Regions from separate parts of the Paenibacillus sp. FSL R5-0914 genome, predicted to be linked through region 1. Evidence: riboswitches for the same ligand, from Rfam matches in the RefSeq annotation. Region 1 holds a riboswitch; the other holds the start of a gene.
The links. A riboswitch is a leader RNA that binds a small molecule or an ion and turns the genes downstream of it on or off. The one in region 1 is predicted to bind cyclic di-AMP.

Region 1 (8,020 bases):
GGAGTCATTACAGAAGGTACGCTACTGCCCTCGATTCGTGAGTTCGCAGGAGATCTGAAATGTAGTGTAATTACAGTGCGGCGCGTATATCAGGATCTGGAGAATGAAGGTTTGCTACGAACGAGACAAGGAACAGGTACCTTTGTATCCCATGTAGGCGACGGAGCAATGGAAGAATACAAACGGGACACGGTAGGCAAAGCACTTGAAAGTGCTGTGGATATCGGCCGATCGATACATTGCAGCAAGGATGAACTTGAGCAGATTTTTATGGAGATTGTAGAACGCAAGTATAGAGCACAGGAATGAAAGGGGGGCGCATACTCATATGGTACAGATGGCTATAGAATTGCGGAATGTACTTAAACAACGGCGAAACAAGACGATAGGACCGCTGACCATGAATCTGCCTAAAGGATATATTACAGCCCTGGTAGGTCAGAATGGATCTGGCAAAAGCACGCTACTGAATCTACTAATGCAGCTGACCAATCCAGAGGAAGGCGAGATATATTGGTTTGAGAACAGGTATAATAGCGGGTTGCCTCTGGAGCTGCGGCAGACCATTGCCTATGTTCCTGAGACATCGATTACTGAGGAGAACCACTGGAATGCAGAAGAGGCAGCTCAATTTCGACAGCATTGGTATCCGAACTGGGATGAGTCGTATTTTCAGGATCTAATGGATCGCTTTGAGGTTCCATATCATATGAGGCTTTCTAAGATGTCAAAGGGTGAGCGTCGGAAATTCGAAATTGCCGCAGCACTTGCGTCACGCCCAAGTCTGCTGCTATTGGATGAACCTTCATCAGGTCTTGATCCCTTTGCCTGGAAGATTATGATCGAGACGCTGCTTAAATATATGGATGAGAACAACGCTACGATCATCATCTCGACACACATTGTGGAAGAGGTACGGCGGTTGGCAGATTATATCGTGCTTATGCATAGAGGTGAACTGCTGGGTATGGCCGAGAAAGACAGTTTATTCGGTACTTGGACCGAGGTATGGGTACAGGTTGCAGGTGAAGAGGAGCTTGCTGAGTTATCAGCGGAATTACCGGGAGGTATAAACTTTACCATGGATACACCGGGTGTAGCTTCTTTTATCATAGAACAATTTTCTAAGAACGAGAAACGCATTCAGGACTTGGGCGTAAAGGTTATCAAGAGTCGCAGTTTAGAATTGGACGAAATACTGGGTTTATGGACACAGGGACACCGTCCTATCCTGATTGATCACAAGAGAGGGGACTAGAGAAATGGAAGCCTTAAAGCTGGAAAGTGTAATGAAGCAATATGGAGAAAAAACCGCTGTAAACGGAATTAACCTAACGGTAGACAAGGGGGAAATTTACGGATTACTTGGGGCAAATGGTGCAGGAAAAACAACCACCATGCGCATGGTGCTTGGCCTAATTTACCCTGATGGCGGGAATATTTTGTATAATGGAAAGCCGTATAACAGCGAACTTCAGCAAATCATGGGCTATCTGCCCGAAGAAAGAGGATTATATCCAAAGGTAAAGGTAAGCGATCAAATCGTCTACTTGGCACGTCTGCGGGGGATGTCAGCTAGTGATGCAGATAAGAGCCTCCGCTATTGGCTTGATCGGTTTGAGGTTCCAGATTATTACAATAAGAAGATTGAAGAGCTCTCCAAAGGGAATCAGCAGAAAATGGGCTTTATCGCCGCAGTCGTTCATAAACCGCAAATTCTCATCCTTGATGAAGCCTTCAGTGGCTTGGACCCTGTTAACGTGGAACTACTGAAAGATACGGTAAAAGAATTACGTGATCAAGGAACGAGTATCTTATTCTCTACTCACCGGATGGAGCATGTTGAAGAGCTTTGCCGTAATATTACGATTTTGGATCGTTCCAATACTGTCGTGCAGGGCGATATTCGTACGATTAAGAGTGGATATCCTCGTGAACAAGTATTGTTGCGTACGGATAACGAAGTGACCGGTCTAGAATCAATTGCAGGTGTAACAGCAGTACAGCGACAGGAGCGAGGTTATCTGTTGTCCATCAGTGAGATCGGCGCAGCACAACGTATCCTACAGCAGGCGATGGCGCAGGGTGAAGTGGAGCATTTTGAAATTAAGGAACCAACGTTAAATCAAATCTTTATCAGAGCGGTGGGTGAATCTCATGAATAAGATGGGAACAATTATTGGCTTTACCTTTAAAAATAAAGTAAGAACGAAATCATTCATGATTACTACGTTAATTCTAGTGTTGCTGCTCAGCATTGGGATGAATCTTCCGTACATCATCGATCAGTTTAAGGGTGATTCTAAAACAAACGCAGAGACTCAAATTGCTGTGATCGCGGAAGAGGGAAATCAGGCTGCAGAGTTGTTGAAGGCATATACTTCACCTGAGGGAATGCCGCAGGCAAAAGTTGTGCAATATACTTCTGCCGACGATGCGGAGCTAAAGAAAGCTTTAGATGAAGGGACTGTAGAGGGGTACGTTACTTTTGCAGAACCTACTGGCGAAGGACTTCCACCCGTTACTTATCATAGTGAAAATGGTGAATTGAAGGGCGATGTGCAAATCTATCTCCAAAATGCCCTTCAGCAGGCCAACACCCAGTTCATCGTTGGCGACAAGCTGACGCAGGAGCAGATTGCTGCTATGTCAACACCGGTACAGATAGCTACTCAGCAGCTCAACCCTGATGGGACTGCGGGAGATAAGGATGCGTCGCAGGAATCCGCTCCACCTATTAATTACGTCATTGTATACGCCATGCTTATGCTGTTCTTCATGTCTATCATGATGACCGGTAATATGATCGCAGCTGAGATTACTTCAGAGAAGAGCTCACGGATCATGGAGATTCTGATTACAAGTGCCTCACCTTTAGCGCAAATGTTTGGTAAAGTTATCGGTGTCTTCTTAGTAGGATTATTACAAATTGGCGTCATTATCGCAGCGGTAGTTGTCAATCTTAAGCTTCCGCATAATGCAACGATTTTGAAAGATTTAGACCTGGATTTAGGCCAGCTTAATATTAACTTGTTGCTTTATGGAATTGTTCTTTATGTACTAGGTTATTTCCTCTATGCCTTGATGTATGCAGCTGTAGGTTCGATTGTCAGCCGTACAGAGGATCTTGGCCAAGCGGTTATGCCGATTATGATGTTAGGCTTCGTAGCATTCTATGTTCCACTGTTCAGTATTTCTAATGCGGATACTCTGCTGGTTAAGGTAGCGAGTTATGTGCCTTTCACCTCTCCATTGACCATGCTGCTCCGAATTGGTGTTGGTGAAGTAGCGATCTGGCAAGTTATTGTATCATTAGCCATCCTGCTTGTTACCACGTTCATCTTTGGATGGTTGGCTGCCAAGATCTATCGCACAGGCGTATTGATGTACGGCAAACGTCCAAGTATTAAAGAGATCAGAAAAGCGATGAAGGCTTACAAGATCTAAGTGGCTTCATATAAACTTTTAAGGAGTGGTAATCATGACTAAAAGTGAACAATACAATATGATGCTTTTAATGAGTTCGGTATCTCTGGCTACGGTTAGTAGAATGCTCTCGACCAATGGGTCCGCTTTAATGGATTTCACTCAGGGTGTATTGACTGGGATTGCCATGGTGGGGATGATTGCGGGATTGTGGATGTACGGTAAGGCGCGTAAGAGTAAAGCGTAATAGTAGGAGATAAGGAAGCCGCGGCAGATGCCGTGGCTTTTTTATTTTTTGTGTACGTATCGTAAAAGTTATTTGGAAGATAGTTGCGGACTCCAGGGCTCCTGAGTCCAATATATGCTCCGTACACTCAAATGTCTTTCCTTTTGAGGGATTAGACAACGGATAGATTACCACTAGGCAGCAAATCCTCTGGAGCAGTCAGTTGCTCCCGCACACGCCTAAGCTGCGCTTTTAGTACAGGAACACTCTTTTGCAGGATGATGCTTATTTGAGGTAAAGATAGCTTTAGGCCATACCACATCGTTTTTATAAGCTGTTCCTCCCAAGGCAATGCCTTGGCAGACAGGAGAGAGCGGCGTGCGTAATAATCGGCGCATTGTCGGATACAAGAGCGGTAAGCTTCGACAGAGAATAGCTGGCTGTCGAAGCTTTTTTGACGGAATATTTTATGAAGCTCTTTAAAAGTACGGATAGTAACCTCCTCAGCTTCTGCTGATTGTTGTAACAACATGGAACTGAGCATATAGATATCATTCGTACACTTCTGAACACACTCTGCAAATATAGTTCTACGGGGGGATTCGGCAGGTAAGGGGTCAGGCATGATAAACACGATCCTTTCAGAATTGTTTATGGGATGAACCTATAATATAGAAAAGTAAGAAATGGATTTGTTGATAAGCTCGGCGGTATCAGGTTCTGGATAACTATGTTTTTGAAGCGCAACACTGGATGGTTTATAATATAGCCGCCCTCCTTTGGAATCTCTCCCACCAGCGACAGCTCTGTACAGACGACCTTGTTCAATGTGCCCTGCCAAGGATTTGCCCTGCAGCTTGGCTTTTAAATCCTGTAAAGCACCTTGTACTAGCTCAAACTGAGTCTGATCCCACTCTGAACCATGGGTACGTACTTTATCTATCGCTTCCTCTAGCCGGCAATGGTATATCATTCTGAGAAAAGAACTCCATTTAATAAGATCGAAAGTTTTGGTATTGGCAGAGATAAGACATGCCCCCCAGCTGCTACCTCCTTTACAGGTAAGTTTCAGGATGCCATAACGGCTGCCTTGATCAGCCTCCATTCCATAATGAATAGGCTCAGGTGAATCAAAGACGAATACTTCTATGCGAGATAGTCTTCGCTGGTCCATGACAGTTTTCTCCTCCTTAGGTTTCCAAAAGCTTAAGATCTACATGGTGAATGTCATTAGCCTTCTCTATACAGGCGAGCATTTCAGCTTCATTCTCACAGACTGCGGCATGCTCCAGCCATAGTCTGAATTTCTGTTTGCGTATAACGGATAAATGTAAGGGAAAGGTGTTGCGGGATCTCATTACGTACCAACCGACTGCAACATCTTTCCACGGTTCCTTAAAAGCGGTGAGCCACGGAAAACGTTGGTGTGCTGACCAATCCTGCAGCTGTTGCTTTTCTCGGATACTTTTATATATTTCGTATATAATTGTTCGGTCCATACAGTATTCACAGGTAGATGGGCTGCTGAAATGGCGAAGTGATTCAATCTGCTTCTGACCAAAAGCATAGCCGACAATAGTTCTGTGATGATCCTCTTCGAACCACAACGCTCCAAAGCAAACATAATTTAGACTTATCGGCTCAAGTAGCCCTTGCTGAGTTCCCCAATAATAGTGTTTCATTCCTTTCACCCCGTCCAGCATGCTATCACCCTATAGATTCAGGTAACGCAAAAACCGCAGCAAGAGGAGGACCTCTGCTGCGGTTTTGGAATACAGGTATACACACACCTGTGCCAAAGCGTGGCGGATCAAGGGTCTCTCTCTTTACGCTTACGAGGTTAGCTGTCGGATTCGGACGGTGAGAGTCGCCCTACCTATGTGAGACTTGAACAGTCTCCTTCGGATTCACCCCAAGTAGGCCATGTGGCCTGATGGTTCCCCCGTTCCCTGCAAATGCAGGAACTCAGCGTTGAATGTATTTCGTGAAATAGATTCAACCCGAATCATACTCTTTTCAAGGTGTTTCTGTAAAAACAGAAAGTGTTCTTTTGAGCGCAATTTAAACCAAATCCTGCCTACTACGACGGAAAAGGGAACCAAATAGGTATTTATTGCGAGTTATCGGGCTTCTTCCTCGCTTAATCTCGACTTCTTGTTTTCTTACCTATAAAGGCGATTTTTTGAGATTTCTACATTTGTGGTGAATAAAATCACATGGTATGCCCGCTTTTCGCTAATGGATTAAAACTCGAGTAAACAAGAGATATAGAGAGATTGGATATCAAGTAAGCGCTATCCAACGCGAAAATAGTTTTTAATTTGCATTATTTTGGCATCAATCAGGTTTTACAATTCTTCCTGCATAAGGGTATGATTACTCCTGTTTCAACAACAATCGAATATTTGATCCGCTTAATTTCCGATAAGGAAAGCGGGGGAACCAACAATCGGCAGACGATGTGAGAGTCGGAAGCCGGTTATGGGGTGAATCCTGTAGAAGGTGCGAGTGAGCTCGCATCTATACAGGTAGGGCGACTCTCACCGCCCGAATCCGACAGCTAACCTCGTAAGCGTATGGAGAGAGGATGAGTGCAATGTGACCGCTAGCGAGCCACAGAGGAGAATCCTTTGTGGCTTTTTGCTGTGCTTTTTTAAGCAAAGCATTTATGGAAAACCTCACGAAGAGGTCGTTATATTCATCATTAGCGGTAGCTTTTCTTTCAAGATCAGGGTGATCAAGCTCTGATCTTACAAGCAAAGCATTTGAGGAGAATAAGAGATGACAGATCAGAATGAATATGTACTGGTATGTGCGCCAACGAAGGCAGGCGAACATTTTATTAAGCTTCTAAAATTCAGAGGCATTAAGATGGCCGGATTGACCAACAACTTGCCTGAGAAGGCCCTACTCGAAGAGATGGGGATTGAACAAGTCGTTCTAGTTGATACCCGCCATCAGAATACTTGGTTTCGCCCGCCGTTCCCGGTAGGACGGGTATATCTGTTCGAGAGCAGCTTTACGTTATGCTGCCGCTACATTCAGATGTGCCGCACTTGGACGACGCAGCCGATTTTTGTAATCACAAGCTCAATAAATCCTAGATTGGTCTATAAAAGACTTGGTGCAAGTTATGTAATCTATTCCCACAGTGGTGATGCTGATTTTCTAATCGATAAATCACCTCATCAAGGATAAAAGAAGGAGTGCGGGAGATATGATGGATCTGTATATGGTAGCTTCGTTAGCTGTAATTTACGGGTTGTTTTATGGATTTATGCGCTGGTGCGCAGGTGTAGTTGAGGATACAGGGAGGGATAAGTTGTGATTCTAGTAATCGCTGTTACCCTACTGTTGTTTGTATATCTGGTTTACGCATTGATTCATCCGGAGAAATTTTAAGGAGGGGCATTCATGGGCATTTTGCAAATAGTTGCTGTAATCGTAATTCTTATCTTGCTGGTTAAGCCGATGGGCACGTATTTATATTATGTATTTTCTAATGAACCGAACCGTACGGATCGATGGTTTGGAGGCATGGAAAAAGGAATTTATAAGCTGATCGGCCTGAAAAAACGGGACGGTATGTCCTGGAAGAAGTACGCGCTCAGCTTTGTTTTAACGAATATCGTACTGGTTACTTTCAGCTATATCTTTCTTCGATTGCAGCGGGGTTTACCGCTAAATCCGAATGGAATTGCGGATATGGAACAGACGCTTTCATTTAATACAGTGATCAGCTTTATGACCAATACGAACCTGCAGCATTATAGCGGGGAGACGGGGCTTTCGTATTTTTCACAAATGGCTGTCATCACGATGATGATGTTCACATCTGCAGCGAGCGGATTTTCTGTTGCGGTTGCCTTTGTCAGAGGAATCACGGGACGGAAATCAGTCGGGAACTTCTTCGAGGATTTCGTCAAAGCACATATTCGTGTGTTCATTCCGCTAGCTTTGTTAGTTTCATTGGTGCTGGTAGGACTGCATGTGCCACAAACGCTCAAGCCATCACTTGAAGTCACTACACTAGAGGGCCAAACACAACAAATTGCTATCGGTCCAGTAGCTTCTTTGGAATCGATCAAACATCTGGGCACGAATGGTGGCGGCTTCTTCGGGGCCAATTCATCCCATCCTTTTGAGAACCCTAATCCACTTACGAACGTTCTGGAGATTCTCTCTATGTGGATGCTGCCAGCTTCGCTCCCTTATATGTACGGATTGTTTGCCAAGAACAAACGTCAGGGCTGGGTAATTTTTACCGCAATGATGACCTTGTTTGTTCTGCTATTAAGCCTAAACTTCTATGCTGAATCAAAAGGTAATCCGGCGATCAATGCACTAGGAATCGAATCTTCACAAGGT
Region 2 (8,020 bases), 500 kb from region 1:
AAGGAGCATTTGGAATCGGTCATTAATGGAACCTCTGATGCGATACATACCATCGATATGGACGGCCGAATTACTAGTACGAACAGAGCCTTCGAAGAGCTGTATGGATGGAGTGCCAAAGAGGTGCTAGGGAATAAGCCTTACCTTGTGCCTGCGACAGCGCTTAAGCAGGAGGAAGAGCGGCTTGATGCGTTAAAGAGTGGTGCCGTTCTACCACCAATTGAAACGGTAAGACTTAAACGTGATGGAACAATTGTTGAAGTTAGTGTTAGTACCTCAGTGATTCGTGATGAAGACGGGTATCCACATTCCTTTATTCACGTCTCACGTGATATGACAGAACGTAACCGAATGGAGGAACTGCTTAGACGCTCTGAGAAGCTGACTACAGTTGGCCAATTAGCCGCGGGAGTAGCTCATGAGATTCGTAATCCTCTTACGACGCTAAAAGGATTTCTGCAGCTTCAACAAGAAAAGCAGATTTTGGTCCCCCTCCATATTGAACTGATGTTGTCCGAGCTCGAGCGGATTAATCTGATCGTAAGTGAATTTTTGATTTTGGCCAAGCCTCAAGCTGTTCATTTCCAGGAAAAAGATGTGCGGGATATCCTTGGTGATGTGGTTTCTCTATTAGACAGTCAAGCTCATTTGTTTGGGATTCAGTTTAGTGCGACATTCTCTGAATATCCATCCACCGTACATTGTGAAGTGAACCAGCTAAAGCAGGTGTTTATTAACATCGTCAAAAATGCTATTGAAGCTATGCCTGATGGTGGTGTGATTTCAATGGAGTTAAGAAATACCTTGGATTCTGTCTTCATTCTTATTTCAGATCAAGGCGAAGGAATCCCTAAGGATATGCTGCCTAAGCTGGGTGAGCCCTTCTTCACCAATAAGGAGTCGGGAACAGGCTTAGGGCTAATGATTAGCCAACGTATTATTCAGGCTCATAAGGGTCATTTGGAAATACAAAGTGAAGTGGGTCAAGGGACAACTGTTATGATCAAGCTGCCTGCAGCTGGTACGGATACCCCTTGGCTTAATATTAAGGATGAACGGAGTGAAGGACAACGTGAGAATTAATAAATTCATCAGTGAGACAGGGTACTGTTCACGCCGTGAAGCAGATAAGCTGGTGGAAGGTGGTAGAGTTACGATCAACGGACAACCTGCTGTGCTTGGCAGTCAGGCCGTTCCAGGCGATGATGTAAGAATAGATGGTGTTGCACTTGAAACATCAAGCCAGACGGTTTACATTGCGTTAAACAAGCCAGTGGGTATCACTTCAACTACAGAGCAGCATATTAAGGGGAATATTGTTGATTTTGTAGGTCATCATGAGCGAATCTTCCCGATTGGGCGACTCGATAAGGATTCAGAAGGATTGATTTTGCTTACCAACGATGGGGACATCGTTAACAAGATTTTACGGTCCGAAGGTCGGCATGAAAAAGAGTATGTTGTTACTGTAGACAGACCGATTACGCCATCATTTATTACCGGGATGTCCAGCGGCGTAAAGATATTAGGTGAGAAGACGCTACCTTGTGAGGTCACTCGTATTACAGAGCGTGTATTCCGTATTATTTTGACGGAAGGTAAGAATCGTCAGATCCGTCGTATGTGCAGCGCTTTTGGCTACGAGGTTAGAAAGCTTCAACGCATTCGGATTATGAATATTCGTCTAGGGGCATTACAAACAGGAGAATGGCGTGAGCTGTCTGCTGAAGAGAAGCAAGAACTTGGAGCTACACTGAACTACGAACTTCTATAACCTAGAAGAGCCTAGATTTGAATACAATGTATCAAAAAAGAGCTGTTCCATCGGTCTAAGACCTTGGGACAGCTCTTTATGCTTGTAATAGGATAACCATTATTCATCGGAAGGAGCAATACCTGAGAACTCTTTGGTTTCTTGATATTTACGAATAATGGATACTTCAACCCGGCGGTTCTTACTTCGTCCAACAGCTGTAGTATTTTCAGAAATGGGGTGGTATTCCCCGTATCCAATCGCACTAAATTTCCGTGGATTCAGGTTCGTATTTGTTAGCAAAATCTTCATGAACTGAAGGGCGCGATCGGCGCTCAGGTCCCAGTTGGAAGAATAGTCGCTATTAGAGATAGGGATATTATCGGTATGTCCTTGCACGACTACATCATAATCCGGGAATTGCTGCAGCATGGTTGAGATGGACTTTGCTAATTGTCGAGAATCATCTTTAACTACTGCCTGTCCGGATGCGAACAACGCGTTATCACTTATCGTAATCATAAGCTGGGATTGATTGAGCTTAGTACTGAGTAGATCGGTAAGGCCGTTCTTGCTGATATATTGATCAAACTGCTTCTTAAGCTTCTCTAAATCCTCTTGTTCCTTTTGCCGCAGCTTAGCCATTTCTGTTTGTTCATTTTTCTTGGTTACTGATTTATCCATTTGATCATTTTTTCCTAAATCCTCTTGACTCTTAGATGGCATTGCCGCCCGCTCTTCAAGAACACCTGTACCGCCATTAAGAGCAGAACTGAAGGCTTGACTCATCTCTTCGAATTTTTTGGCATCCGTTGCACTCATAGAATACATTACGATGAACAAGGCTACCAGAAGGGTCATAAGATCAGAATAAGGCAGTAGCCACGATTCATCGGCGTGTTCTTCATGCTCTTCGTGTCGTCTAGTCTTTTTGCTCACCCGATCCACTCTCCTTCTCATCATTTAACTTAGCTCGTTCCGAAGGTGTCAGGAAGACAGCAAGCTTCTGATTGATGGCAATAGTGGATACACCGGATTGTATGGACAAAAGACCTTCGACCATCATCATTCGAACTTCAATTTCACGTTTGGAAAGTCGTTTTAGCTTATTGGCAATAGGATGCCATAATACGTAACCTGTAAAGATACCGAGTAGTGTTGCGATGAAGGCAGCCCCGATTGCTGCAGCCAATTTGTTCATATCACTCATATCAGCCAGAGCGGCTATAAGTCCGATAACGGCCCCGAGTACGCCAAGTGTAGGAGCATACATACCTGCTTGTGAGAAAATGAGTGCGCCTGCTTTATGTCTATCCTCTGTGGCGTGGATGTCCTCCATGAGAACATCGCGGACAAAATCCTGATCATTTCCATCAATAATCATCCGCATGCCATTTCTGAGGAAGTTATCTTCTATTTCATCGACTTTCGACTCAAGAGCCAGCAGACCTTCACGCCGTGTAATAGAAGCCCACTCCATGAACATAGTAATTAATTCGGATTTACTGATTAATTTCTTTTTGACAAAAATCATTTTAAACAGACTTGGAATCTTCTTGACCTCCGAGAACGGAAAGGCCATAAAGATGGAAGCTGCCGTACCCACTAAGATAATAACGTAAGCAGCAGGTGTGGCTAAAGCGTGAAGAGGAGCGTGCTTGAGGATCATACCCCAAATAACTGCAACTAGACCAAAAATTAAACCAAGTATTGTTGAAATTTCCATTATGCACCTCGTCCATGAGATTTTAAGATGTGTTCCGACAAAGCCGCGTATATCATCCTTGAAACAGCGGCAAGGCACTCTGTTCGAAACCGAATAACGTATATTCTTATTTATCGACATCATTCCGTTTTTTGTGAAGTCATTTTTTCGGCTATAATGGATAAGGTAAGTAATTATTCATCTGTGGAGAAAACGGAGTGATACATGTGGGTGTAAAGCATGGTAGAGATTACGGTGAAATCCTAACGGATTTGACTGAGGCTGTCGGAAGAATTTCCGATGGGTACTTATTTTTTGAAATGGATCCGGAAGAGTGGCAAGAATTGCCGCAGGAATCCAAGATGGAGGTATGGGAGGCACTGGCTGAGGATCTTTTCTTCGCGCTGGGTAATGAACCTATGATTGAGGTGGGGAGCGGCGTTATCATCTACGATAAGGACACTCACCGCATTAATATTTTAGTCGGAGAAGAGGATTTAGCCTCTGTTGTTTTGATTTAAGAAGAGGCGGCGGCGGGGCGTAATTTGCCCGTAGTTAGTAGCCCGTGTTAAAATTGGTGTAGCCGAGTTATAATCGCTGGGATTCTTGAATACATTTAATCGAAAATATTGCCTTTATCCTGGCACATCCCTTGGACCTCAGAAGCTAAGGGATGTTTTGTTTAACGAATAAGACGAGTAAAGGGACCTGCGGATTTTACTGCAATTTTTAGTAAGGGAGGAAACGAATTGTTATTTACCGAAGAAGAACTGCGTGAGCAGATCAGCAAGCTGGAAGGTTGGAAGCTGGAAGAGAATACCATGGTGCGAAAATATATGTTCAGCCAATATATGAAGGGTATTGCTTTCGTTGATGAAGTAGCCACCATTTCAGAAGCCTTTGATCACCATCCACATATTACGATTGATTATAAGATAGTGACTTTACGACTGAAATCAAATGAGGAAGACGGTATTACAGCTCTAGATATTCGAGAGGCACATGAATTTAATGAAGCCTTTGAGAAAAATCGTTAGTGTCACCTAAACTCATAAATAAACGCCCGTGCGCAGATAGTGAACTATCTTCTGGCACGGGCGTTTTTAGTTGCTTAGGTAGTAGTTACTGTTACTTTTTCTCTGAGAGCCAGAGGGCGACGTTTGCAATCTCCTCAGGGGCTAGCTTTTCTTTAAAGGAAGGCATTTGACCTCGTCCTTTAGTGACGATACTGTAGATTTCTTCAGCATCATGCTGACCGCCTTCATTTTGAAGACTGGGTCCAACTCCACCTTGAAGCTGATCGCCGTGACAGGTGATACAGCTGGCTTTCACGGTTGCTTCGGCCTTTGCCGCATCCAATTGGACTTCCGGCATCGTCGGCTTATTCTGTTCAGCTACCTCTTCTTTACCTGGAAGTGTAAACATAAGTACTACCGCAAAGGCACAGGCGGCAAAAAACAAACCGCTCATGATCCATTTCTGCATCCCAGTTCGTCCCTTCTATGTAAGCTGCTCCCTACATTATAGCTCAAGGTGAAGCGTTATCATAGGGTTTGTGACAAAAAAATGAACGATAATGCCATCAAATCATTGAAAAATATGGAATTTAATATTATTTATCATAGACCATGCAATAAAAAGGTTTGTTTCCTGTGGGGGTTAGGCGTTCATACGTATCGGTAATCGTAAATCCACACTTTTGGTAAGTTCGGATCGCCCGCTGGTTCCAGGTCAATACCTCTAGATCAATCTCACGCTCAGGATAACGAAGCAAGGCTGCTTGCACGATTGCATCCATGAATATTTTTCCTAGACCTTGACCGCATAGATCAGGGCGCATACCAATCCCCAAGCGAACAACACCTTCCATTGGAAACAACTGCGCGAATCCACACAAAATCCCTTGCCCATTTAATATGGAGACATATTGCTCATTCCGTAGCTGCGGGTCACCGAACTCGATTCCAAGAGCCTGCATTTGCTCCCACGGCATCCAGCCGTAAATATTATAAGGGGCAGTGTAATCCCAGTTGCAAATCTCTTCCGCGTGACTGGTCTCCATAGGCGCTACATGAAAAGTAACAGAGGGATTTATCATAAGGTCAAGGACCTCCTTTCACGGGGGGGGACTTAAAATGTCTTATATTTCTAGCTTAAAATACTTATGGTCCTTATAAGGACATCGAAGGCGTTTATGCTTGTAACTAATTATATACAAAAAGAGGCATGGTCGACTCAGAAATTTATGAAGATTATTGTTTTACAAATTCTGAGAGGGGTAAATACTAAATAAGACAAAAAACAAGCTCTTCCCCAAGAATCAACATCTTGGAAAAGAGCCTATGTACGATTTACTTATTGAACATCATCATTATCTTCTGTCTCAGAAGCAACAGAATGATAAGCATCTGTGCTCATAATTCGTTTAGCACCGATGTAGCGTTTCACGTAGTAGCTATCACTCAGGGAGCTAATCGTTACACCGCGTGAGGAAGATGCGTGTGCAAACTTGCCTTCACCGACATAAATACCGACATGGGAGACACCCTTACCACTTGTATTGAAGAATACAAGATCTCCAGATCTTAAATCATCTTGGGAGATAGCAGTACCCATTTGATACTGGGAACCTGATTGGTGTGGTAGGTTTATACCAATTTTATCAAATACATACATTGTAAATCCGGAGCAATCAAATCCATTTGTGGAGATGCCGCCGGATACGTACTTAGTTCCGATGGTCTTGTCGATCACTTTATCCATTTTGGAATCCGCGAAAGCGCTTCCTGCTCCGATGGTGAAAATAATGGAAAAGCTAAGTACTGCTGCTGCTAGCTTCTTCTTCAAAAGTTTATACCCCTTCCGGATGCCTACGAGGTTAGCTTAAGGGTTCGGTTGAAGGTCCCCTATGACCCCTCTAAAAATGGAGGTCAATTCACCCAAAGTTGGTTCCCCCGTTTTCCTAATAGTTAGGAAACTCGGCTGATACTGTTGATTAGGAATAGCTTGTAATCAATACATGACAAAACCTTTGTAAATAACAACTTAATGATTACAAAAATGTTACTAAAATCTTACTGCAGTTATTGTAACAAACAGAGTGCCGCTTGGCAATCGTTTTTAACATAATCATGCAGAAAAATTCGTTTTTTTAAAGACAAAATGCATATGTAAGCGATAATATTAAACTAATTTTTATATTTATTGAAATTTTTATCAAATAAAAGTGTTTAAAGTCCGTTCTAGAGGTGTAAAGAATATAATAAGGCAAAAGAAAACCTGGATTCGATTAAGTGAATAATCAAACCCAGGTCTATATAATGTAATTGTGAGGTTATAGTTGTGGGGAAGTATTAATCGTAGGCTATAGCTTGATATGAGGAAGTACTCATTACTCTTTTAGCACCAACGTAGCGATTGGCCCAGTAGGACTGGCTAAGTGAAGTGATGGTCACGCCATATGAAGATGATGATTGTGCGAATTTTCCGTTTCCAACATAAATGCCGACATGGGATACGCCGTTGCCCAATGTGTTAAAGAAAACTAGGTCACCTGAACGCAATTTGCTTTTGGCTACAGGAGTTCCGACATTATATTGAGCTTTTGAAGTACGGGGCAAAGAAAGACCCACCTTCTTGAATACATACGTAGTAAATCCAGAACAGTCAAACCCGGCAGTGCTAGTGCCTCCGGTTTTATAGGCAACTCCAATTGTCTTTGAAATAACACTGTCCATCTTAGAATCTGCAAAGGCACTTCCTCCACCAATAGAGAACGCCATCACAAGTCCTAGCGCCGCAGCGACGCATGCTTTTCTTAAATTCTTCAAAAAAATTGTACCCCTTCCAATGCCTGTGAGGTTAGCTTAAGGATTCGGTAGAAGGTTCCCCTATGATCACTGCAAAGCGAGATCAATTCACCCAAAATATGGTTCCCCCACTTCCCGGTGCAAGGAATTCGGCGTTTTATGCACCAGATAGTGACTTATCGACATGACTACGACAAATACATGAAGTTATGTAGAAATCGTTTCAAATGATTACAAACTTGTTACCAATGGAACAGGACTTATTGTAACAAAGTCTTTACGATTTTGCAAATCCTCATAATTTGTCTATAACGCGAAAGAGTCCCAGCTCCTGATTCAGGAACCGGGACTCTTATATTATGTTCTGTAATGCTTCAAATTATTGTGGAAATGCTTTACTTTGCCATAGATGATATTGAGCTGAAATTCCCCACATTTTGAAGAGTGTTGAGGGCAGTGATGAAAGTTGACGAATAAGAAGTGCTGGTAGGCCAGGACAGAAGATACCCGTTAGTCCGCACACTAGCAAAAGGATCAGGCCTGCTGCACCAAGTATGATTGAAATTCCTATTGCCGGAATCAGCGACTTCAAGCAAATGAATAAGGAAGAGAACATCCCCGTGCCGCTGGTATAACCAAACTGCATATATAGAAGGAACAGGCGCACGATAAAGATGTATATAAGCCATGCCAATACGTATGGAACTAGATGAAGTAACAAAGAGTAGTTCAGAAAGGAGGACAAGAATAGCC

Region 2: another riboswitch for cyclic di-AMP. It lies ahead of MKX60_RS03405 (C40 family peptidase); the one in region 1 lies ahead of MKX60_RS01270 (hypothetical protein).

Annotation. Positions count from the first base shown of each region.
Region 1 is NZ_JBBORH010000001.1:305,131-313,150, reverse strand. It holds gene MKX60_RS01305 (GntR family transcriptional regulator) at 1-309, shown strand, start outside; gene MKX60_RS01300 (ATP-binding cassette domain-containing protein) at 401-1,258, shown strand; gene MKX60_RS01295 (ABC transporter ATP-binding protein) at 1,263-2,165, shown strand; gene MKX60_RS01290 (ABC transporter permease) at 2,158-3,447, shown strand; gene MKX60_RS01285 (hypothetical protein) at 3,482-3,673, shown strand; gene MKX60_RS01280 (hypothetical protein) at 3,825-4,277, opposite strand; gene MKX60_RS01275 (hypothetical protein) at 4,317-4,826, opposite strand; gene MKX60_RS01270 (hypothetical protein) at 4,843-5,334, opposite strand; cyclic di-AMP (ydaO/yuaA leader) riboswitch at 5,468-5,633, opposite strand; cyclic di-AMP (ydaO/yuaA leader) riboswitch at 6,054-6,243, shown strand; gene MKX60_RS01265 (hypothetical protein) at 6,434-6,850, shown strand; gene kdpF (K(+)-transporting ATPase subunit F) at 6,977-7,054, shown strand; gene kdpA (potassium-transporting ATPase subunit KdpA) at 7,067-8,020, shown strand, end outside.
Region 2 is NZ_JBBORH010000001.1:802,904-810,923, reverse strand. It holds gene MKX60_RS03445 (sensor histidine kinase) at 1-1,083, shown strand, start outside; gene rluF (23S rRNA pseudouridine(2604) synthase RluF) at 1,073-1,774, shown strand; gene motB (flagellar motor protein MotB) at 1,874-2,692, opposite strand; gene motA (flagellar motor stator protein MotA) at 2,676-3,479, opposite strand; gene MKX60_RS03425 (hypothetical protein) at 3,686-3,979, shown strand; gene MKX60_RS03420 (4a-hydroxytetrahydrobiopterin dehydratase) at 4,208-4,495, shown strand; gene MKX60_RS03415 (c-type cytochrome) at 4,587-4,943, opposite strand; gene MKX60_RS03410 (GNAT family N-acetyltransferase) at 5,071-5,556, opposite strand; gene MKX60_RS03405 (C40 family peptidase) at 5,814-6,305, opposite strand; cyclic di-AMP (ydaO/yuaA leader) riboswitch at 6,311-6,452, opposite strand; gene MKX60_RS03400 (C40 family peptidase) at 6,812-7,240, opposite strand; cyclic di-AMP (ydaO/yuaA leader) riboswitch at 7,294-7,432, opposite strand; gene MKX60_RS03395 (hypothetical protein) at 7,647-8,020, opposite strand, start outside.